Regions from separate parts of the Streptomyces sp. WMMC1477 genome, predicted to be linked through region 3. Evidence: predicted binding sites of a transcription regulator. Region 3 holds the regulator's gene; each other region holds the start of a gene.

Region 1 (3,273 bases), 860 kb from region 3:
ACCGGCGACGGCCTGAAGACGCTGGACGCCGTCGCGCCGACGACCGGCCCCAGCGCCGTCATCCGCCCTTCGCTGGACGCCTTCCGCGCCGCCGGCCTGGCGTGAGCCGCGTCCCGCGGCCCGTCTGACCCACGCCCTTACGACTCGGGTACCCGGGACCCGGTACCCACGACTCGCGAAAGTGATCCCACCATGAGCGTCAACGTCCGCATTCCCACCATCCTGCGCACCTACACGGGCGGCCAGGCCGAGGTCACCGCCGAGGGCGCCACCCTGGGGGAGGTGCTGGCCGACCTGGAGAAGAACCACGCCGGCATCAGCGCCCGGGTGCTGGACGACACGGGCAAGCTGCGCCGTTTCGTGAACGTGTACGTCAACGACGACGACGTCCGCTTCGCGGAGGGCCTCGCGACGCCGACCCCGGACGGTGTGGGCGTCTCCATCATCCCCGCCGTGGCCGGCGGCGCGGTCTGAGCGTCGGCGGTTCCTGCGACGGACGCACTGACGGTCCGTCACTTCGCCCTCGGCGTAAGTTCGTTGCGGCTCCGCCCCGTCCCCGGGGCGGAGCCGCGGCGTGTTCGCGGCCCTCCAGAGAGGCGGAAGCGGTCATTCCGGCTTCCGCGAAGCGGTAGGGTGAGATGCGAAACCCCCCTGACAGCACCCCGCATGACGGAGATTCATGCGGGAAGTTCTGCCTGCCACGGAAAGTGGCGCAGAAAGTTATGTCCGGTTGACTCCTGTTATGTCCTGCCGGGTCTGTCCCGGTTCATCGATGGATGGCCGCTATCGGGCGATCGGTTCTCCGTGGATTTCTCGTCTGATTGACCTGTTGCACAGGGCGTTCGTCCAGATACATTCAGCGGCGGTCGACGCGTTCCGGCGCACAGCACCCTCGCGACCCAGGGGGTGGACTCTGACCCGGGTCCGCGGAGTGCGGGCTCGTGCAAAGGGCCAGTAATAGGGGAGTTAGGAATGGCTCAGGGCACCGTCAAGTGGTTCAACGCGGAGAAGGGCTACGGCTTCATCGCGGTCGACGGTGGTGCGGACGTGTTCGTCCACTACAGCGCGATCCAGATGGACGGCTACCGCACCCTTGAGGAAGGGCAGCGGGTCGAGTTCGAGATCTCGCAGGGTCAGAAGGGGCCGCAGGCGGACATGGTCCGCCTGACCGCCTGAGCGACGACCGTCCACGCCACCTCCCGAAGGGCCCGGCCATGGCCGGGCCCTTCGGGCTTTCCGCATGCGTGCGCCGCGCTCCGCCGTGGGCGGTCCCGCCGCGTGATCCCGGTCGCCCCGGGTGTCGCGGAGGCCGGGACATCCGGCCCGGGGCAGGGCCCGGGCGCTTGCACTCACAGGGGGCGAGTGCTAATCATGGGGCTTAGCACTCTGCACATGAGAGTGACAACGTAGGACCGGTTCGGTGAGGTCCGCGCGGCCCGGCGGGAAGGAACGCCAGGTCGTGCAGGCCGTCCGTCGCGGGCGCCAGCGCGGTCCTGAAGCACTCCACCCCAGTCCTGGGAGGACCACTTCACATGGCCAAGATCATCGCGTTCGACGAGGAGGCGCGGCGCGGCCTCGAACGCGGCATGAACCAGCTCGCCGACGCCGTCAAGGTCACGCTTGGCCCCAAGGGTCGCAACGTCGTGCTGGAGAAGAAGTGGGGCGCCCCCACGATCACCAACGACGGTGTCTCCATCGCCAAGGAGATCGAGCTCGAGGACGCCTACGAGAAGATCGGCGCCGAGCTCGTCAAGGAGGTCGCGAAGAAGACGGACGACGTCGCCGGTGACGGCACGACGACCGCTACCGTCCTCGCCCAGGCGCTGGTCCGCGAGGGTCTGCGCAACGTGGCCGCCGGTGCCAATCCGATGGCCCTGAAGCGCGGTATCGAGGCCGCCACCGAGGCCGTCTCCGCCGCGCTGCTGGAGCAGGCCAAGGACGTGGAGACGAAGGAGCAGATCGCCTCCACCGCCTCCATCTCCGCCGCCGACGTCCAGATCGGCGAGCTGATCGCCGAGGCCATGGACAAGGTCGGCAAGGAAGGCGTCATCACCGTCGAGGAGTCCCAGACCTTCGGTCTGGAGCTGGAGCTCACCGAGGGTATGCGCTTCGACAAGGGCTACATCTCGGCGTACTTCGCGACCGACATGGAGCGTATGGAGACCGTCTACGACGACCCGTACATCCTGATCGCGAACTCCAAGGTCGGCAACGTCAAGGAGCTGCTGCCGCTCCTGGAGAAGGTCATGCAGTCGGGCAAGCCGCTGCTGATCATCGCCGAGGACGTCGAGGGCGAGGCCCTGTCCACGCTGATCGTCAACAAGATCCGCGGCACCTTCAAGTCCGTCGCCGTCAAGGCCCCGGGCTTCGGCGACCGCCGCAAGGCCATGCTCGGCGACATCGCCATCCTCACCGGTGGCCAGGTCATCTCCGAGGAGGTCGGCCTCAAGCTGGAGAACGCCGGTCTCGAGCTGCTCGGCCGCGCCCGCAAGGTCGTCGTCACCAAGGACGAGACCACCATCGTCGACGGTGCCGGCGAGAGCGAGCAGGTCCAGGGCCGGGTCAACCAGATCCGCGCCGAGATCGAGAACTCCGACTCGGACTACGACCGCGAGAAGCTCCAGGAGCGCCTCGCCAAGCTGGCCGGCGGCGTGGCCGTTATCAAGGCCGGCGCCGCCACCGAGGTGGAGCTCAAGGAGCGCAAGCACCGCATCGAGGACGCGGTGCGCAACGCCAAGGCCGCCGTCGAGGAGGGCATCGTCGCCGGTGGTGGCGTGGCCCTGCTCCAGGCCTCCAGCGTCTTCGAGAAGCTGGAGCTGGAGGGCGACGAGGCCACCGGTGCCGCCGCCGTCAAGCTGGCCCTGGAGGCCCCGCTCAAGCAGATCGCGGTCAACGCCGGTCTCGAGGGCGGCGTCATCGTGGAGAAGGTGCGCAACCTCTCCGTGGGCCACGGCCTGAACGCCGCCACGGGCGAGTACGTCGACATGATCGCCGAGGGCATCATCGACCCCGCCAAGGTGACCCGTTCCGCGCTGCAGAACGCCGCGTCGATCGCCGCGCTGTTCCTCACCACCGAGGCCGTCATCGCCGACAAGCCGGAGAAGGCCGCCGCCGGTGGCGCGCCGGACCCGACCGGTGGCATGGGCGGCATGGACTTCTGATCCGGACGGATCGGCGGTTCCCGCCGGGGCGCCCAGCGCTCCGGCCCGGGGCGGCTCTCCCCTCCACGGGGAGAGCCGCCCTTTCTCTGTCCCTCTTCCTGTCCCTTCCTCC
Region 2 (3,273 bases), 2.1 Mb from region 3:
CCGCCGTCGCCGGAACCGGACACCTCCCCACCGGCGAGGACGGCGGCGGCTCGCTCCTGGACAAGCCGCTCGCCGCAGCCGTCGAGGGTCTGCCGCTCGGAGCCGCCCAGCGCGTCGGCGCCGAGTACGCCGCCGCTTCCCTCACCGCCTACGCCGGCGGACTCGCCCGCGCGGAGACCCGCCGCGTCGCGGCGGCCGCGCGCTGGGGACTGGCCGAGCCGCCCCTGCTCGCGCCCCCGCCGCCGGCCGCGAAGCCGGAACTCACCAGCACCCCCGGCCTCGTCTCCGGCAAGGGGCTCCCACCTGTCTTCGTCCGGGTGCCCACCGACCAGAAGGTCGTCTTCCTCACGATCGACGACGGCTGGCACAAGGACCCGCGCTTCACCCGGATGCTCCGCGAACTGCGCATCCCCTACAGCGCCTTCCTCTCCGACTACGTGGCCGCCGAGGACTACGACTACTTCCGCCGCATGCGGCGCGACGGAGCGGGCGTCCACAACCACACCCTCAACCACAAGGAACTGCCCAAGCTGTCCTACAAGCGGCAGCGCGAGGAGATCTGCGGCATGCAGAAGGTACTGAAGGAGGAGTTCGGCGCGCCCTCGCGGCTGTTCCGTCCGCCTTACGGCGCCTACGACCGTGACACCCTGCGCGCCGCCGCCTCCTGCGGCGTCGAGGCCGTGCCCCTGTGGGCGGAGGAGGCCTGGGCCCAGCGCTTCGACTGGGCCCGCCTCGACCGCGAGTTCCACCCCGGCGACATCATCCTCACCCACTTCCGCGGCCCCGAGCAGTGGGGCGGCACGATGAACGACATGCTGCGCCGCACCCTGAAGACGGCCACCGAACAGGGCTTCGCCCTGGCCCGCCTGGAGGACTACGTCTGACGGCGGCCGCCGGCGCGCCTCTCCGGCCCGCGGGCTGCGCTGGGGAGGGCCGCGCCGAGGCGCGGGGCCGGCGAGCGGCCGCCGGTGCCGGGGCCGGATGGGGGTTCCCCGCCCGTTCTCGGCGGGGTGCGGGTGGGTCTTGGCCGCGGTTCGCCGCGCCTCCGCGGGGCGCGCGGCGGCGACGCGCCGCAGGGAATTGGCACTCAGCTTGACCGAGTGCTAACCGAGGCATAGTCTCACCGTTGGCACTCTCCGCCGGGGAGTGCCAGGCGCGACGGGAAGGTCCGGCACCCGCGACGACGGATCGACCAGGTCGCCACCTCTAGACATAAGACCCCGTGAGATCTCCGAAGGGGGAGGTCGGATCGTGACGACCGCCAGCTCCAAGGTTGCCATCAAGCCGCTTGAGGACCGCATCGTGGTCCAGCCGCTCGACGCCGAGCAGACCACGGCCTCGGGCCTGGTCATTCCGGACACCGCCAAGGAGAAGCCCCAGGAGGGCACCGTCCTGGCCGTGGGCCCGGGCCGCTTCGAGGACGGAAACCGCCTGCCGCTCGACGTCAAGGTCGGCGACATCGTCCTGTACAGCAAGTACGGCGGCACCGAGGTGAAGTACAACAACGAGGAGTACCTCGTCCTCTCGGCTCGCGACGTGCTCGCGATCATCGAGAAGTAAGGCACCCCGCACGTCCGCGTGCTGATCCGCGCCCTGGTTCCCCGTCACAGACAGCCGGGGCAGCCAGGGCGCGGTTCGCTTGTCATACGCCCAAGAAGCCCTGAGAGGACCTCTCTACGCCATGGCGAAGATCCTGAAGTTCGACGAGGACGCCCGTCGCGCCCTGGAGCGCGGCGTCAACAAGCTGGCCGACACCGTCAAGGTGACGATCGGCCCCAAGGGCCGCAACGTCGTCATCGACAAGAAGTTCGGTGCGCCGACCATCACCAACGACGGCGTCACCATCGCCCGCGAGGTCGAGGTCGAGGACCCGTACGAGAACCTCGGTGCCCAGCTCGTGAAGGAGGTGGCGACCAAGACCAACGACATCGCGGGTGACGGCACCACCACCGCCACCGTGCTGGCCCAGGCCCTCGTGCGCGAGGGGCTGCGCAACGTCGCCGCCGGTGCCTCCCCGGCCGCCCTGAAGAAGGGCATCGACGCCGCCGTCCAGGCCGTGTCCGCGGACCTGGTCTCCTCCGCCAGCCCGATCGACTCCAAGGCCGACATCGCCTCCGTCGCCGCGCTGTCCGCCCAGGACAAGCAGGTCGGTGAGCTGATCGCCGAGGCCATGGACAAGGTCGGCAAGGACGGTGTCATCACCGTCGAGGAGTCGCAGACCTTCGGTCTGGAGCTGGACTTCACCGAGGGCATGGCCTTCGACAAGGGCTACCTGTCGCCCTACATGGTCACCGACCAGGAGCGCATGGAGGCCGTCCTCGACGACCCCTACATCCTGATCACCCAGGGCAAGATCTCGGCCATCGCCGACCTGCTGCCGCTGCTGGAGAAGATCATGCAGGCCGGCGGCTCGCGCCCGCTGCTGATCATCGCCGAGGACGTCGAGGGCGAGGCCCTGTCCACCCTCGTCGTCAACAAGATCCGCGGCACCTTCAACGCCGTCGCCGTCAAGGCGCCCGGCTTCGGTGACCGCCGCAAGGCGATGCTGGGCGACATGGCCACCCTCACCGGCGGCACCGTCGTCGCCGAGGAGGTCGGCCTCAAGCTCGACCAGGTCGGCCTGGACGTGCTGGGCTCCGCCCGCCGCGTCACCGTCACCAAGGACGACACCACCATCGTCGACGGTGCCGGCAAGAGCGAGGACGTCGAGGGCCGCGTCGGCCAGATCAAGGCCGAGATCGAGTCCACCGACTCCGACTGGGACCGCGAGAAGCTCCAGGAGCGCCTCGCCAAGCTGGCCGGCGGCGTGTGCGTCATCCGCGTCGGCGCCGCCACCGAGGTCGAGCTGAAGGAGAAGAAGCACCGTCTGGAGGACGCCATCTCCGCGACCCGCGCCGCGGTCGAGGAGGGCATCGTCTCCGGTGGCGGCTCCGCGCTCGTCCACTCCTCGAAGGTGCTGGCCGACAACCTGGGCAAGACCGACGACGAGGCCACCGGTGTCGCCGTCGTCCGCCGCGCCGTCGTCGAGCCGCTGCGCTGGATCGCCGAGAACGCGGGCCTGGAGGGCTACGTCATCACCTCCAAGGTCGCCGAGCTGGACAAGGGCCAGGGCTTCAACGCCTCCACCGGCGAGTACGGCGACCTGGTCAAGGCCGGCGTCATCGACCCGGTCAAGGTGACCCGCTCCGCGCTGGAGAACGCCGCCTCGATCGCCTCCCTGCTGCTGACGACCGAGACCCTGGTCGTCGAGAAGCCGGCCGAGGAGGACGAGGC
Region 3 (3,273 bases):
TCGGGCCACACGGCGGGGTGGGCGTCGGGGCCGGCCTGGGGCTCGCCGGACTCCTCCACCAGGTCGCCGCAGAAGACGACCTCCGGCTCGCCGGGGGCCTGGCCGGGGACGAGGACCGCGAGGTCGTGCCCGGTGTGGCCGGGGCCGACGTTGGCCAGCATGACCCGGCGTCCGCCGCCCAACGACAGCGTGAGCTCGCCGCAGACCTGGTGGTGCGGGGCCACCAGGACGTCGACGGCGTCCGCGGCCTCCTCGGGCGCGAGGCCGTGCCGGACGGCGTCCGCGCGCAGCTCGTCGGCGAGCCGGGGGAGCAGCGCGGTCATGCCCACGGCGCCGTAGACCTCCACCCCGGCGAAGGCGGCGGTGCCGAGGACGTGGTCGAAGTGCGGATGGGTGAGGACGACGTGGGTGACGGGGAGGCCGAACAGCTCGCGCAGCTGCCGCCGGATCCCGGCTCCGGCGCGCAGCGACGCGCCGGTGTCGACGACGAGGACCCCGTCCCGTCCGCGCACGGCGCCGACCGTCTCGTCCCAGCCGGGCATGCGCCGGCGCACGACGCCGGGGGCGAGCTCCTCCCACAGCGCGTTTCCCTGTGCCGTCATAGGACCGACGCTAGTCGTACCGGTGCCACTTCGCCCGACGCGGGGTACCTTCGGGTCCGGCCGCCCTTGCCCGGGGCGTGGTACCCGGCCGTACACTGGTCCCGGATTGGCACTCAGGGATGCCGAGTGCCAGGGGCGGGAAAGAGCCAGGGAAGACCCAGCAGGAGACCCGGTCGCGGCCGGACGGGAGGTGCGCCACCATGCTCAGCGAACGCCGACTCCAGGTGCTGCGTGCCATCGTCCAGGACTACGTGGGCACGGAGGAGCCGGTGGGTTCCAAGGCGCTCACCGAGCGGCACAACCTCAACGTCTCCCCGGCCACCGTGCGCAACGACATGGCCGCGCTGGAGGACGAGGGGTTCATCGCCCAGCCGCACACCAGCGCGGGCCGTATCCCCACGGACAAGGGCTACCGGCTGTTCGTGGACCGGCTGGCGGGCGTCAAGCCGATGTCGGTGCCCGAGCGGCGCGCCGTCCAGCACTTCCTGGACGGCGCGGTGGACCTGGACGACGTCGTCGGGCGCACCGTGCGGCTGCTGGCGCAGCTCACCCGGCAGGTGGCCGTGGTGCAGTACCCGTCGCTGACCCGTTCCTCGGTGCGGCACGTGGAGCTGCTGTCGCTGGCCCCGGCCCGCGTCATGCTCGTGCTGATCACCGACACGGGCCGGGTCGAGCAGCGCATGGTGGACTGCCCGGACCCGGTGAGCGAGGCCTCGGTCGCCGACCTGCGGGCCCGGCTGAACAGCCGGGTGGCGGGGCAGCGCTTCACCGAGGTGCCAAGGCTGGTCCAGGACCTCGTGGACGCCTTCGACGGGGAGGACCGCGGCGCGGTCGCCGCCGTCGTCGCGACGCTGCTGGAGACCCTGGTGGAGGAGACCGAGGAACGGCTGGTCATCGGCGGCACGGCCAACCTGACGCGCTTCGGCCACGACTTCCCGCTCACCATCCGGCCGGTACTGGAGGCGCTGGAGGAGCAGGTCGTCCTGCTCAAACTGCTCGGTGAGGCAACCGATCCCGGTGTCACCGTACGGATCGGGCACGAGAACGAGCACGAGGGGCTCAATTCCACGTCCGTCGTCTCGGTCGGTTACGGTTCCGGCGACCAGACGGTCGCCAAGCTCGGCGTGGTCGGACCGACCCGCATGGACTACCCCGGAACGATGGGAGCGGTACGCGCAGTGGCACGTTACGTCGGACAGTTTCTCGCGGAGTCGTAAGTGGCGACGGACTACTACGCGATCCTGGGCGTGCAGCGCGACGCATCACAGGACGAGATCAAGAAGGCGTTCCGCCGCCTGGCGAGGGAGCTGCATCCGGATGTGAATCCGGACCCGAAGACCCAGGAGCGGTTCAAGGAGATCAACACGGCCTACGAGGTCCTCTCGGACCCGCAGAAGAAGCAGATGTACGACCTGGGCGGGGACCCGGCGGGCGGTGCCGCCGGCGGCTTCGGCGCGGGCGGCGGCTTCGGCAACTTCTCCGACATCATGGACGCCTTCTTCGGTGGCGCCGCGCAGCGCGGACCGCGCTCGCGCACCCGCCGCGGCCAGGACGCCATGATCCGGCTGGAGATCGACCTGGAGGAGGCCACGTTCGGCACCACCAAGGAGATCCAGGTCGACACCGCCACCGTCTGCACGACGTGCAGCGGCGAGGGCGCCGCGCCCGGTACCTCGGCCCAGACGTGTGACATGTGCCGCGGCCGGGGCGAGGTCTCTCAGGTCACCCGGTCCTTCCTCGGCCAGGTCATGACGTCCAGGCCGTGCCCGCAATGCCAGGGCTTCGGCACGGTCGTGCCCTCCCCGTGCCCGGAGTGCGCGGGCGACGGGCGCGTCCGCTCCCGCCGCACCCTGACGGTCAAGATCCCGCCGGGCGTGGACAACGGCACCCGCATCCAGCTCGCCGGAGAGGGCGAGGTCGGCCCGGGCGGCGGCCCCGCGGGCGACCTGTACGTCGAGATCCGGGAGAAGCCGCACTCCGTCTTCCAGCGCCGCGGCGACGACCTCCACTGCACCGTCACCATCCCGATGACGGCGGCGTCCCTGGGCACCAAATGCCCGCTGGAGACGCTCGACGGCCTGGAGGACGTCGACATCCGCCCCGGCACCCAGTCCGGCCAGTCCATCCCACTGCACGGGCGGGGCGTGACGCACCTGCGCGGAAACGGGCGCGGCGACCTGATCGTGCACGTCGAGGTGCAGACGCCGAACAAGCTCGACGCCGAGCAGGAGGAGCTGCTGCGCAAGCTGGCCAAGCTGCGCGGAGAAGAGCGCCCCACGGGACAGTTCCAGCCGGGCCAGCAGGGCCTGTTCTCCCGGCTGAAGGACGCCTGGAGCGGCCGGTGACCGGCCGGTGACCGGCTCCCCGCCGCCGTTCGGCGCACTGTTCGAGCATCCGGTCGTACAGGCGCCGATGGCGGGCGGCGCTTCCCGGCCCGAGCTGGCGGCCGCCGTGAGCGAGGCCGGCGGGCTCGGTTTCCTCGCCGCCGGGTACAAGACGCCCGAGGCCGTGTACGCCGAGATCCGGGAGCTGCGGCGGCTCACCGCGCGCCCGTTCGGCGTCAACGTGTTCGTCCCGCAGCCCGCCCCGGTGCCGGGGCAGCCGGAGACGCCCGGCCCGACGGGTGCCTCCGGCGCGCCGGGCAAGGACGCCTCGGCCCGGATCGCCGTCT

What was found. The regulator HrcA, encoded in region 3, represses chaperone genes, less so after heat shock. The targets are predictions, from matches to a motif close to TTNGCACTCNGNNNNNCNGAGTGCNAA.
Region 1: a site for HrcA is predicted at 1,379-1,405, ahead of groL (chaperonin GroEL). Genes of this name have one in related genera too.
Region 2: a site for HrcA is predicted at 1,081-1,107, ahead of groES (co-chaperone GroES). Genes of this name have one in related genera too.

What each region holds. Positions count from the first base shown of each region.
Region 1 is NZ_JAPZBD010000003.1:2,076,887-2,080,159, reverse strand. It holds gene thrC (threonine synthase) at 1-105, shown strand, start outside; gene O7609_RS09485 (MoaD/ThiS family protein) at 193-474, shown strand; gene O7609_RS09480 (cold-shock protein) at 973-1,176, shown strand; gene groL (chaperonin GroEL) at 1,533-3,161, shown strand.
Region 2 is NZ_JAPZBD010000003.1:3,333,103-3,336,375, forward strand. It holds gene O7609_RS15370 (polysaccharide deacetylase family protein) at 1-884, shown strand, start outside; gene groES (co-chaperone GroES) at 1,252-1,560, shown strand; gene groL (chaperonin GroEL) at 1,682-3,273, shown strand, end outside.
Region 3 is NZ_JAPZBD010000003.1:1,221,376-1,224,648, reverse strand. It holds gene O7609_RS05770 (MBL fold metallo-hydrolase) at 1-602, opposite strand, end outside; gene hrcA (heat-inducible transcriptional repressor HrcA) at 803-1,819, shown strand; gene dnaJ (molecular chaperone DnaJ) at 1,820-2,947, shown strand; gene O7609_RS05755 (nitronate monooxygenase) at 3,015-3,273, shown strand, end outside.